3 regions of the Paenibacillus sp. J22P90 genome follow, and region 1 is predicted to be linked to each of the others. Evidence: riboswitches for the same ligand, from Rfam matches in the RefSeq annotation. Region 1 holds a riboswitch; each other region holds the start of a gene.
What was found. A riboswitch is a leader RNA that binds a small molecule or an ion and turns the genes downstream of it on or off. The one in region 1 is predicted to bind cyclic di-GMP.
Positions count from the first base shown of each region.

Region 2: another riboswitch for cyclic di-GMP. It lies ahead of AC58UX_RS12220 (methyl-accepting chemotaxis protein); the one in region 1 lies ahead of AC58UX_RS07190 (hypothetical protein).
Region 3: another riboswitch for cyclic di-GMP. It lies ahead of AC58UX_RS28590 (sensor domain-containing diguanylate cyclase); the one in region 1 lies ahead of AC58UX_RS07190 (hypothetical protein).

Region 1 is NZ_JCAUAY010000002.1:526,771-529,905, reverse strand. Features, by position in the region: gene AC58UX_RS07195 (MDR family MFS transporter) at 14-1,237, shown strand; cyclic di-GMP riboswitch class I at 1,353-1,446, shown strand; gene AC58UX_RS07190 (hypothetical protein) at 1,555-1,860, shown strand; gene AC58UX_RS07185 (exopolyphosphatase) at 1,984-2,898, shown strand; gene gloA2 (SMU1112c/YaeR family gloxylase I-like metalloprotein) at 2,969-3,135, shown strand, end outside.
Region 2 is NZ_JCAUAY010000003.1:426,106-429,240, forward strand. Features, by position in the region: gene AC58UX_RS12215 (bile acid:sodium symporter family protein) at 1-24, shown strand, start outside; gene AC58UX_RS12220 (methyl-accepting chemotaxis protein) at 28-1,557, opposite strand; cyclic di-GMP riboswitch class I at 1,638-1,729, opposite strand; gene AC58UX_RS12225 (SdpI family protein) at 1,938-2,576, opposite strand; gene AC58UX_RS12230 (autorepressor SdpR family transcription factor) at 2,573-2,851, opposite strand; gene AC58UX_RS12235 (MFS transporter) at 3,021-3,135, shown strand, end outside.
Region 3 is NZ_JCAUAY010000012.1:75,801-78,935, forward strand. Features, by position in the region: gene AC58UX_RS28590 (sensor domain-containing diguanylate cyclase) at 1-1,612, opposite strand, end outside; cyclic di-GMP riboswitch class I at 1,685-1,776, opposite strand; gene AC58UX_RS28595 (phosphatase PAP2 family protein) at 1,986-2,642, opposite strand; gene AC58UX_RS28600 (malate:quinone oxidoreductase) at 2,995-3,135, shown strand, end outside.

The DNA of each region.
Region 1 (3,135 bases):
GAGTCAACATCTAATGAATCGTATGCGTCATTTTCTTCAATCCTATCATCCCATTGTACATACGCTAATCTTAGGTACTGTGATGGCTCGAGCTGCCTCCTCAATGAGTTTACCGTTCCTAGCCATTTATTTGGCCAAGCACTCTGATATGAGCCCCGGACTCATTGGTATCGTGATTGGAATGGGCGCTTTAGCCGGAACGTTCGGCGGATTTGTTGGCGGCACGCTGTCAGACCGATTTGGAAGACGAGTGATCATGCTCGCTGCTCTCTTTGGATGGGGGTTCGTTTTCTTAGGCTTCGGTGTTGTAAAACTACCTGTCCTGTTTATGCTGCTCAATATGCTTAATGGGCTATGCCGCTCATTCTATGAGCCTGTATCGCAAGCGCTAATGGCAGATTTAACGGAGCCGGCCAAAAGGAGGCAAGTATTCTCACTCCGCTACATGGCGATTAACGTCGGTGTGGCCGTAGGTCCTCTACTGGGCGCATTCTTTGCGACAATGAACGGAGCCTTGCCCTTTTTGCTTACAGGGATTATCTATTTGATCTATGGGATCACACTTTACGCACTTCTCATTAAGTTCGGCATTAAAAAAATCGAAGGCGAAAAGAAATCCATTATTACTTTCCGCTCGGCGTGGGATGTTATTCGTAAGGATATGACCTTCCGTTTATACATTATCGGTGGCATTATCGGAGCGATCGGTTATTCTCAGGTTATGGTGACGTTGTCACAGTACCTTCAGAGGGATTTTGCAGATGGGGTCAAAATGTTTGCGATCCTCATGAGCGCCAATGCCATTGTCGTCATCGCGATGCAGATCCCCCTTGGGAGATGGGCGGAAAAGTATTCACCTTTAACAGCCATCGTCGTTGGAAACTTGATGTTTGCGATTGGTGATTTCGGCTTCGCTTTGTCACATTCGTTAGCTTGGCTCATCGTCTCGATGGCGATCTTCACGTTCGGTGAAATTTTGAATTATCCTGCGGCTAACATGCTGATTGATAAGCTGGCGCCTGAGCATATGCGTGGAACCTATTACGGTGCTCAAACGTTAACGAACATCGGCCATTTTATGGGACCTTGGATTGGCGGCTTTTTACTCGTATCCTACGGTGGTCAAACACTATTTATGATCATTGCAGTTTTATCGTTGGTTGGATCAATTTTCTATTGGAGAGGCACAAAACGTCAAAAAAACGTGAAAATATCGTCGAAAATGCAAACTTTTTGATGAATTTCGTAAAAATAGTTCCTCCGCACTATTCGATTTCAAATCATCATCCCTTATCCTTGAAGTATAGGAAGTCATGATTTAGTAGACTCAACTTCACAGATTTTGCAAGTACTCACGACAAAGGCAAAACTGGCGAAAGCCAGCGACGCAAAGCTACAGGGGCTTTACTTCTCCTGCACAGGACAAGCAGCCAGCCAGCCGCCGAACGATTGGGAATTCACTTTAGAACCCCTCTAGTCGGTTCACTACGGTGGGGGTTTTTCTCTGTCATAGCGAAAAAAATGAACAATTTGCACTAAGGAGGCCCTAGCGGCATGAAATCGGACAATCAATTACATGAGGAACAGAAGGCAACATCGTTATGCGGTAACCATGTTGCGCGTTTGGTGCCATCGATGGATGGACCTAAGCTCATGATCAACCGTGAAGAATATGCGCTCAACGAAGCTTGTTGGGATGTCGAAATGTTTCACGGAAGAAACAATAGCATTCTCATTTTTTACTGGAAAGGTGAAGTTAAGCTTTCTGTGAAAATGCCCCCAATGGCGCAAATCGAAGGCTTCGTCACAAGACTTTTCCAATGTCTTTCATCCAAATTGAGAGCGGTTCAACCTATCTAGGTGAATCGCTCTTTTTTTCGCACAAAAGTTAGAGATTTTCTCGTTGTCACGAATCGACACTAGCTGATATAATACTTACAATTAGTAGTTCTTAGGGACTATGTCGAGGGAGATGCATAGCATATGAGATTGATCACACGTTCCGATTTCGATGGTTTAGTATGTGCAATGCTCTTCAAACAATTAAACATGGTGGATGAAATGAAATTTGTCCATCCCAAAGATATGCAGGACGGGCTGATCGAGGTCTCTGAGAACGATATTTTGGCGAATGTCCCTTATGTACCGGGGTGTGGGCTATGGTTTGATCATCACTCCAGTGAGCTCACACGGATGGGGGAAGCCGTCGAATTTAAGGGGGAAACGCGGATCGCTCCAAGCGCAGCGAGAGTTGTGTATGATTACTATGGCGGAAAAGAAACCTTCGGCGATATCGATGATATTATGCAAGGCGTAGACAAAGCGGATTCCGCGCAGTTTAGCAAAGAGGATATTTTGAATCCGAGCGGCTGGGATTTGCTTTCTTTTATTATGGATGCTCGTACTGGGTTAGGGCGTTATCGGGATTACCGCATCAGCAACTATCAGTTGATGGAGGATCTGGTTGAGCATTGTGCAACGAAATCCGTTAGTGAAATTATGGAGCTTCCGGACGTGAAGGAGCGTGTTAGTCGATACTTTGAGTTGGACGCGCTCTATCGGGATATGCTGCAAACGTACACGCGGGTGGAAGGTAATGTGATTATTACGGATCTTCGCGATGTGGAAACCATTTATCCAGGCAATCGTTTCATGGTTTATGCACTTTATCCGGAGCAAAACACATCCATTTGGATCGTAGATGGCCGAAATAAACAAAACTGCGTATTCGCATGCGGTCACAGCATAATTAATCGTACCGCACAGACGAACATTGGTGATCTGATGCTTCAACATGGCGGAGGCGGTCATCAGGCTGCAGGAACATGCCAGGTGGCTTATGAGCAGGCGGATGAGATTTTGAGTAAAATTGTTGAAACGATGCAAGCAGCAGGTTAGAATAGATAGATAAGCCGCAGGATGGGTGCAGCCCAGCATGCGGTTTTTCTTTGTAAGGAGGTGTCACAGAATGGAATTAAAGCAAATTCATCATGTTGCGATTATTAGTTCGAATTACGAAATTTCTAAGCATTTCTATGTGGAGTTACTCGGACTCACCTTCATTCAGGAAACATATCGCGCCGAAAGAGATTCGTATAAATTGGATTTACGCATTGGGAACACGGCACAAGAGAT
Region 2 (3,135 bases), on a different contig from region 1:
GTTAATGGTGTTAAACAAATGTAACTGCTATGTTTGGGAGAATGATTGCTCAGTCGTCTTCATAATGTCATTCAATTTATCACTTAGCGCACCTAATAAATCCGCTAACTGCGACGTTTTGCAAATGAGCTGATCCTGCTGATCAGTCCGCTTGCTGACGGATTTCACGTTCTTCGCCAGCTGTGTAGAAAGGTGCGAAATTTCCTCCATCGTCACGCTGAATTGCTGTGTGCTTGCGGAAACCTGCTGGGATGCTCCGTTAATATCTCGCATTTGTACGGCAATAGAATGAACAGCTTTGGCTATATGTTCAAAAGCATGCCCTGCTGCAACAACAGCGTCATTTCCGTGCTCGAAGGTCACAATAACCCGATCCATAGAAGCGATGGATGCCTCATTATTCGATTGCACATCTTGAATGAGATCAGCGATCTGTTTGGCAGAGGAACTCGTCTGCTCGGCAAGCTTCCGGACTTCACTGGCTACGACGGTGAAGCCTTTGCCATGCTCTCCAGCACGCGCAGCCTCAATGGCAGCATTCAGCGCCAGCAGGTTCGTACGTGAAGCGATATCTGTAATCAAGTTAACGATTTGGTTAATTTCTTCCGAGCGTTCGCCAAGTACTTTCACCTTTTCGGCAGTCGTATGTATCGTGTTATTCATCGATTGCATTTGGTGGACAGCCAATTGGATCAGTTGATTCCCTCTTTCCGCTTCCTGCGCGGCTTGGTTAGAAATTTCGGATACATTGGACGAATTCTCTGCGATGAGTGATGTATCTTTTAACATTTCAGTTACAGCCGTTCTGCTCACTTCTACCCCTTGCTCTTGATGGATTGCCGCTTGCTCAACTTTTTGCATCGTTTGAACGACTTCAGATGTTAAGCGATTCAATTCGGAGGATTGCACCGAAAGTCCATTGGAATTCATCCTTACTTCCTGCGAAGTATCAAAAAGTCGACCGATGATGTCTTTCACGGTTTGCTGCATTTTATCGTTTTGAGCGGATTCGAAGGCTTTAGTTGCCATTCGGCCTGAGACGATTTGGTAAATGACTGCTCCAATAAAGAGAATCACGAACACTAAGTGAATGGTAACCATTGAAAACGCATACACTTTTGCCCCATATACCAGTTCTGGAAAGAAGAGATAGCCTAACAGATGCTGTGCGGCAAATAACACGGTGCTGAACAAGAGTAGTTTAATGTTGTCATAATACATCAGAATGGCCAACACCATGAAAATTGAAAAATGGTACTCAACCATACCTTGCCCCCCAGCAATAATGGAGAAGCTGCAAAAAGTGAGTGATAATGTATGTAGGAATGGCAGCCAAGCATGATCTTTGTGGAACATGTAGACAATGAAACTGAGACTAACAAGGGCAATAGGCAACCAAAATAACCATTGAAACAGGAACGATGATGTGGGAGAAGATGCTGTCAGTGCGTCATGATGCATGGATCCATGTGTAAAGCTTGATAGGCCATGTACGAGTAAAGCCAAGATCAGTGTTCCGATAACGATGAATTGCATGACACGTTTTTTTGCTCTCATGACAAGCTTCCCCCTAGAAAATGGTTGTTGATTTGTTACACAAAAAAAGACCACCCCGAATTAAGGATGATCCCTTCAAACTCGGCAACCTGTCAACCGTAGCATACAAATAGGTATGCGTTAGGCCATGGCTTTGCGTCTCATTGTTTCCAATGATTTGCCCTTTTCTATTAGGTTCGTTTTTCCAATAAAAACCTTACATCAATCACTCTCTGTTACTTTAGTCACATTACTTAAGTCACATATCCTATTGCTTATTATAGGTAGCAAACAAATTTGTGTACATAGCGATATTTGTAAAATTTTGTCGATTGTCAAAAATTTTGACCGCAATGAAAAAGACCACTCAGCGAATCGCTGGCAGTCTATAAATAACCTTTTTACTTTGAAAGACGGGTAAAGATCACATAGGAATACAGAACAGGTATTAAGGAACTGATGAGTATTGCCGCTATAAAGATGATGATGGCGATTGAGGGCATTACAAATGCAGCAATAAACGAAATCACTCCGCCCACCATCATCAGCGGACCGCCCAAACGATGTGTTTTTCTCCAAATTTCTTCATTGGCGAGCGTCCATGGTGTCCGTATGCCAAACGTATAGTTGGGCTTCACTTGCGTTAAAAAATTGCCCATCACGGTAAACAGCGCGCCTATCAAGATCATGGTGATTTTCTGGAAATCAAGGCTATACCCTAAGTTAAAGAAAATGATCGCCCAACCTACGACAGCTAAAAGGATGCTAACCCCGAACCGCGTCACCTCAAATGCCGCAGGAAATTTCTCGTAATTCGCTTTCTTTGGATCAACATTTCTCAATACCCGCATGAATAGCGGCAGCAAACCCAGCAGCACCAGCATGAGAAGCGACATTTCTTTGCTCATCGTACCGTTCACTTCATTATTCAGGTCAAAGTGGCTCGCCATCGTATCCGGAAGACGACTGTACAACACTAAGCCACCTATCGCTGGGGAAAGGCTAACCACATATAATAAAATCTCCTTCCATTTTTTCATGATTGTTCCTCCTCATCTTTTTTGTTAAGTATGTTAAACATCCATCCGATGACGTCTTCAACAACTGTGGTGTGCAAGGTATACATGATATGTTGCCCCTGACGTTCATCAAGTACAAGTCCCGCCTGTTTAAGCAGGTTCAAATGGTGCGAAATGCTTGGCTTACTAATCTTAAAATGATCAGCAATATCACCAGCATTCATACTCTTTTCTCGCAGCAGCTGTAAAATTTCACGACGAGTTGGGTCCGCTAGCGCTTTAAATGCCTCATTCAAATGGGTTTCCTCCTTATTTAGATATTTATCTAAATATATAATAAATTGTACGTTCTATTTTGCAACCTGTCAATTGGCAAGTGCCCTAATTCGTTTTGGCTATTAGACGATGTAGGTTTATAATAGAAAAATCATACTCATATCTCGCCTTTAGTCAGGATGAATCCACATGAACGATAAAATTGTAATGCCCGTTTGGACAATAGGCTTATTCATTGTTGTCATGAATACGACGATGTTCAACGTCTCGATTCCAAGTATTATTCAAGATCTCAGTATAACGG
Region 3 (3,135 bases), on a different contig from region 1:
TATCATGCTGGAAAAATTGGTAAGTGTTTCGTCCCTGATCCTTGGCGGCATACATGGCCTGGTCTGCATGTTTGAGCAGCTCCTCCTGCGTATCTCCATCATACGGATACATGGAAATCCCGATATTCGTAGAGACGTAAATATCTCCAATGTCCAAATGAAAAGGAATCTCCAACAATGCGATGATGTTCTGGGCGTGCTCTCTGATCGAATGTGGATTCCCTTGGGGAAGCAGAATGACAAATTCATCGCCGCTTAGTCGAGAGACGGACCCACTCTCAGGTAAGCAACTCGAGAGTAAAGCAGCAAATTTTTGCAGGGTGTGATCGCCAACCAGATGACCGAAGGAATCATTAATCCATTTGAATCGATAAATATCTAGAAACATAACGCCGAAGGTCTCATGGTGTCGCTGTGCGTGAGATAAAGTATGCTGGAACAGTTCATTACATTGATTACGGTTAGGCAATCCAGTCAAATGATCAAAGTAAGCTAATTGATGAATGAGTTCTTCCGATTTTCTTTTTTCGGTTAAGTCCCGGAGGTAGGCCGTATAAATGGTTCTCCCCCCATAGACGATATTCGTTATGATAATTTCAGCCGGAAATGTGCTGCGGTCTGCTCGGTACGCAGTCATTTCAAAGCGTCTGCCAATGAAGGAATCGGCTTTTTGACTCATCAGCTGGTATAGCGATGCGGCATCTTGTCCATCTTGATCGAAAGGAAAAAGGAGATCGAATAGCGTACGTTTCAGCGCTTCTTTGCGCGTGTAGCCGAATACTGCTTCTGCTGCCGGATTGAACTCAATGATCCAGCCCTGTGACTTGAACATGAAGATACAATCGATGGCTGATTCTAAAATAGAAGCTTTAAGCGCAATCTGTTCAGCCAATCGCCGATCCACGGAGAGGGAGCTAATAAAACTGATTGCGAAGATGAGCAAGGTTCCGAAGGCCACATACATGGCGACTACAAAGAAGTCCATATTCACAGCCTTGGCACTATGCGGATGGGATACGGCAGGAAACGTCATGACAGCGGACGTCATCCCCGTGTAGTGCATGGCAGTAATCGCGATACTCATAATAAGGCTGCTAAGGGGTAGACGGTGATGGTTTCGTTTAAAAAAGAAGTAAAGCGCCGTTATGGACGCGAATATAGCGATCACAATAGATAAAGTAAGAGGTAATATCTTATATTGGATAGTTACATGTTGCAAGGCAGCCATCCCGATATAATGCATGCCGCTAATCGCTAAGCCCATGAAGGTACCGCCAATAAGGAACCTAGAGCGGATGGAGCTCGCTTGAAAGGCGACGAGAAGTCCGACCAATGCGCCGCCGACGGCCACAAGAATGGAGATACTGACAAGCGAAATATCATAGGTTACGTTACTGGGCAAATGAAAGGCTAACATCGCGATGAAATGCATGGACCATATGCCTATGCCCATCACGAGCGCACTGCATATAATCCAGCTCTTCTGATGCCATCCTTCGGAAGTAGATACTTTACGAGCTAGATTCAAAGCCGTATACGAGGCAAGCAGCGCAATTACAAACGAAAGCAGGACAAGCACGAAATTATAACTATCCGTTAGCGAATGGTGCATCAGAGAGCCCTCCTACTATTTTCCCGGCATCAAAAAAAGGATCATCCCGAAATAAAGGATCATCCCTTCATATCCGGCAACCTGTCAACCGTAGCATCCCAATTGGTATGCGTTAGGCCATGGCTTTGCGTCTCACCGTTTCCGATGATTTGCCTTTTCGATTTGATCTTCATTTGTGCTCAGTACCGAGTAAACCCACTACTATTTAACTATTATAAAGTAGGTAAAAAATACCTGTATATAGCGATAAAAGCGGGATTTTGTCGAATTTAATTAAGAAAGTTAAAGTCTGCCCATTTTTTTACTTTATAGGTAAAAAACACGGCTTAATCACTTAGGAAAGTGGCTATTCCGTGTTTGCTGAGGTTTATTGTTAACTCGACTTATTTTTGTTATATCGATTCTCCATATACCACTGAAAGATCCAAACGACTAACGTAAACCAACATCCACTAGCGAAATAAGCGCCTATTACATCACTTGGATAATGGACACCCAGATAGATCCGGCTAATCCCAATGAGAAGAATCATACTTATGCTGCTCAAAATGACCACGGTCCTGCCAAGCTTTGAGGGAACATGTCTCCAAAGTAGAAACGCTAGTGAAGCGTATAAGGCGAAGGCTGCCATGGAATGGCCGCTTGGAAAGCTGTAGCCCGTCTCTTCAATTAACCTGTGAAGGGTAGGGCGTTCTCTCTGATAGATGATTTTAAGCAGCTGATTCCAACCTACGGTGCCAACGAGCAGAATTAGAAACACAATGATTTCTTTGCGGTGATGCAGGAACTTAAATTGAATAAATAGGCTGCAAAGAAAAATGACAATAACAGCGGGTGTCGAACCTATATAAGTAAACACATGCATCACGGAAGTTAGCCATGGCATTTCCATCCCTTGAATCCATGAGATGATGGTGCTGTCAAAAGCTGCAATCCACTGCCCCTTTATCATGGAAGCCACTAGAGTAAAGCAAATGAAGAAAAGCATACTGAAAATTAGAAGAGTAGTGACTTTCCATTTAGATTTCATAATCAAGTTAACTCCTATCGCGAGTCAATTAGCTATTATTTTGAATGAATTTGGGCATACTTTTTATTGCTAATAATTGGAGTGTTTCTTTGCCTCTAGTCCATTGTACCCTAAAAGTCTCCTCATAATATGACAAGGACATGAACTCCTGCCCATGAGTGTAAGACTTCTTCGCTGCAGTTCTTGTCGTATCGCTAATAACTATCTATAATAGTAAGTAATATTTTAATCGAAAGTTTCATCATGGATCCAGAAAGGTGTATGACTAGGTCGCGCCCTGGCTTGCTGTAGCGCCTAAAACAGGTGGCGCCTACATCCTTTCTGCAAATTTTAGGGTATAAGGATGGTAAAAATGAGCAACAGAGAAACTAAAACAGACGTCATCTTAATTGGTGCGGGTATCATGAGTGCGACATTAGGGACAATTCTGAAAGAACTAGTACCTGATTGGAAAATTACCGTTTTTGAGAAGCTGGACAAGGCGGGTGAAGAA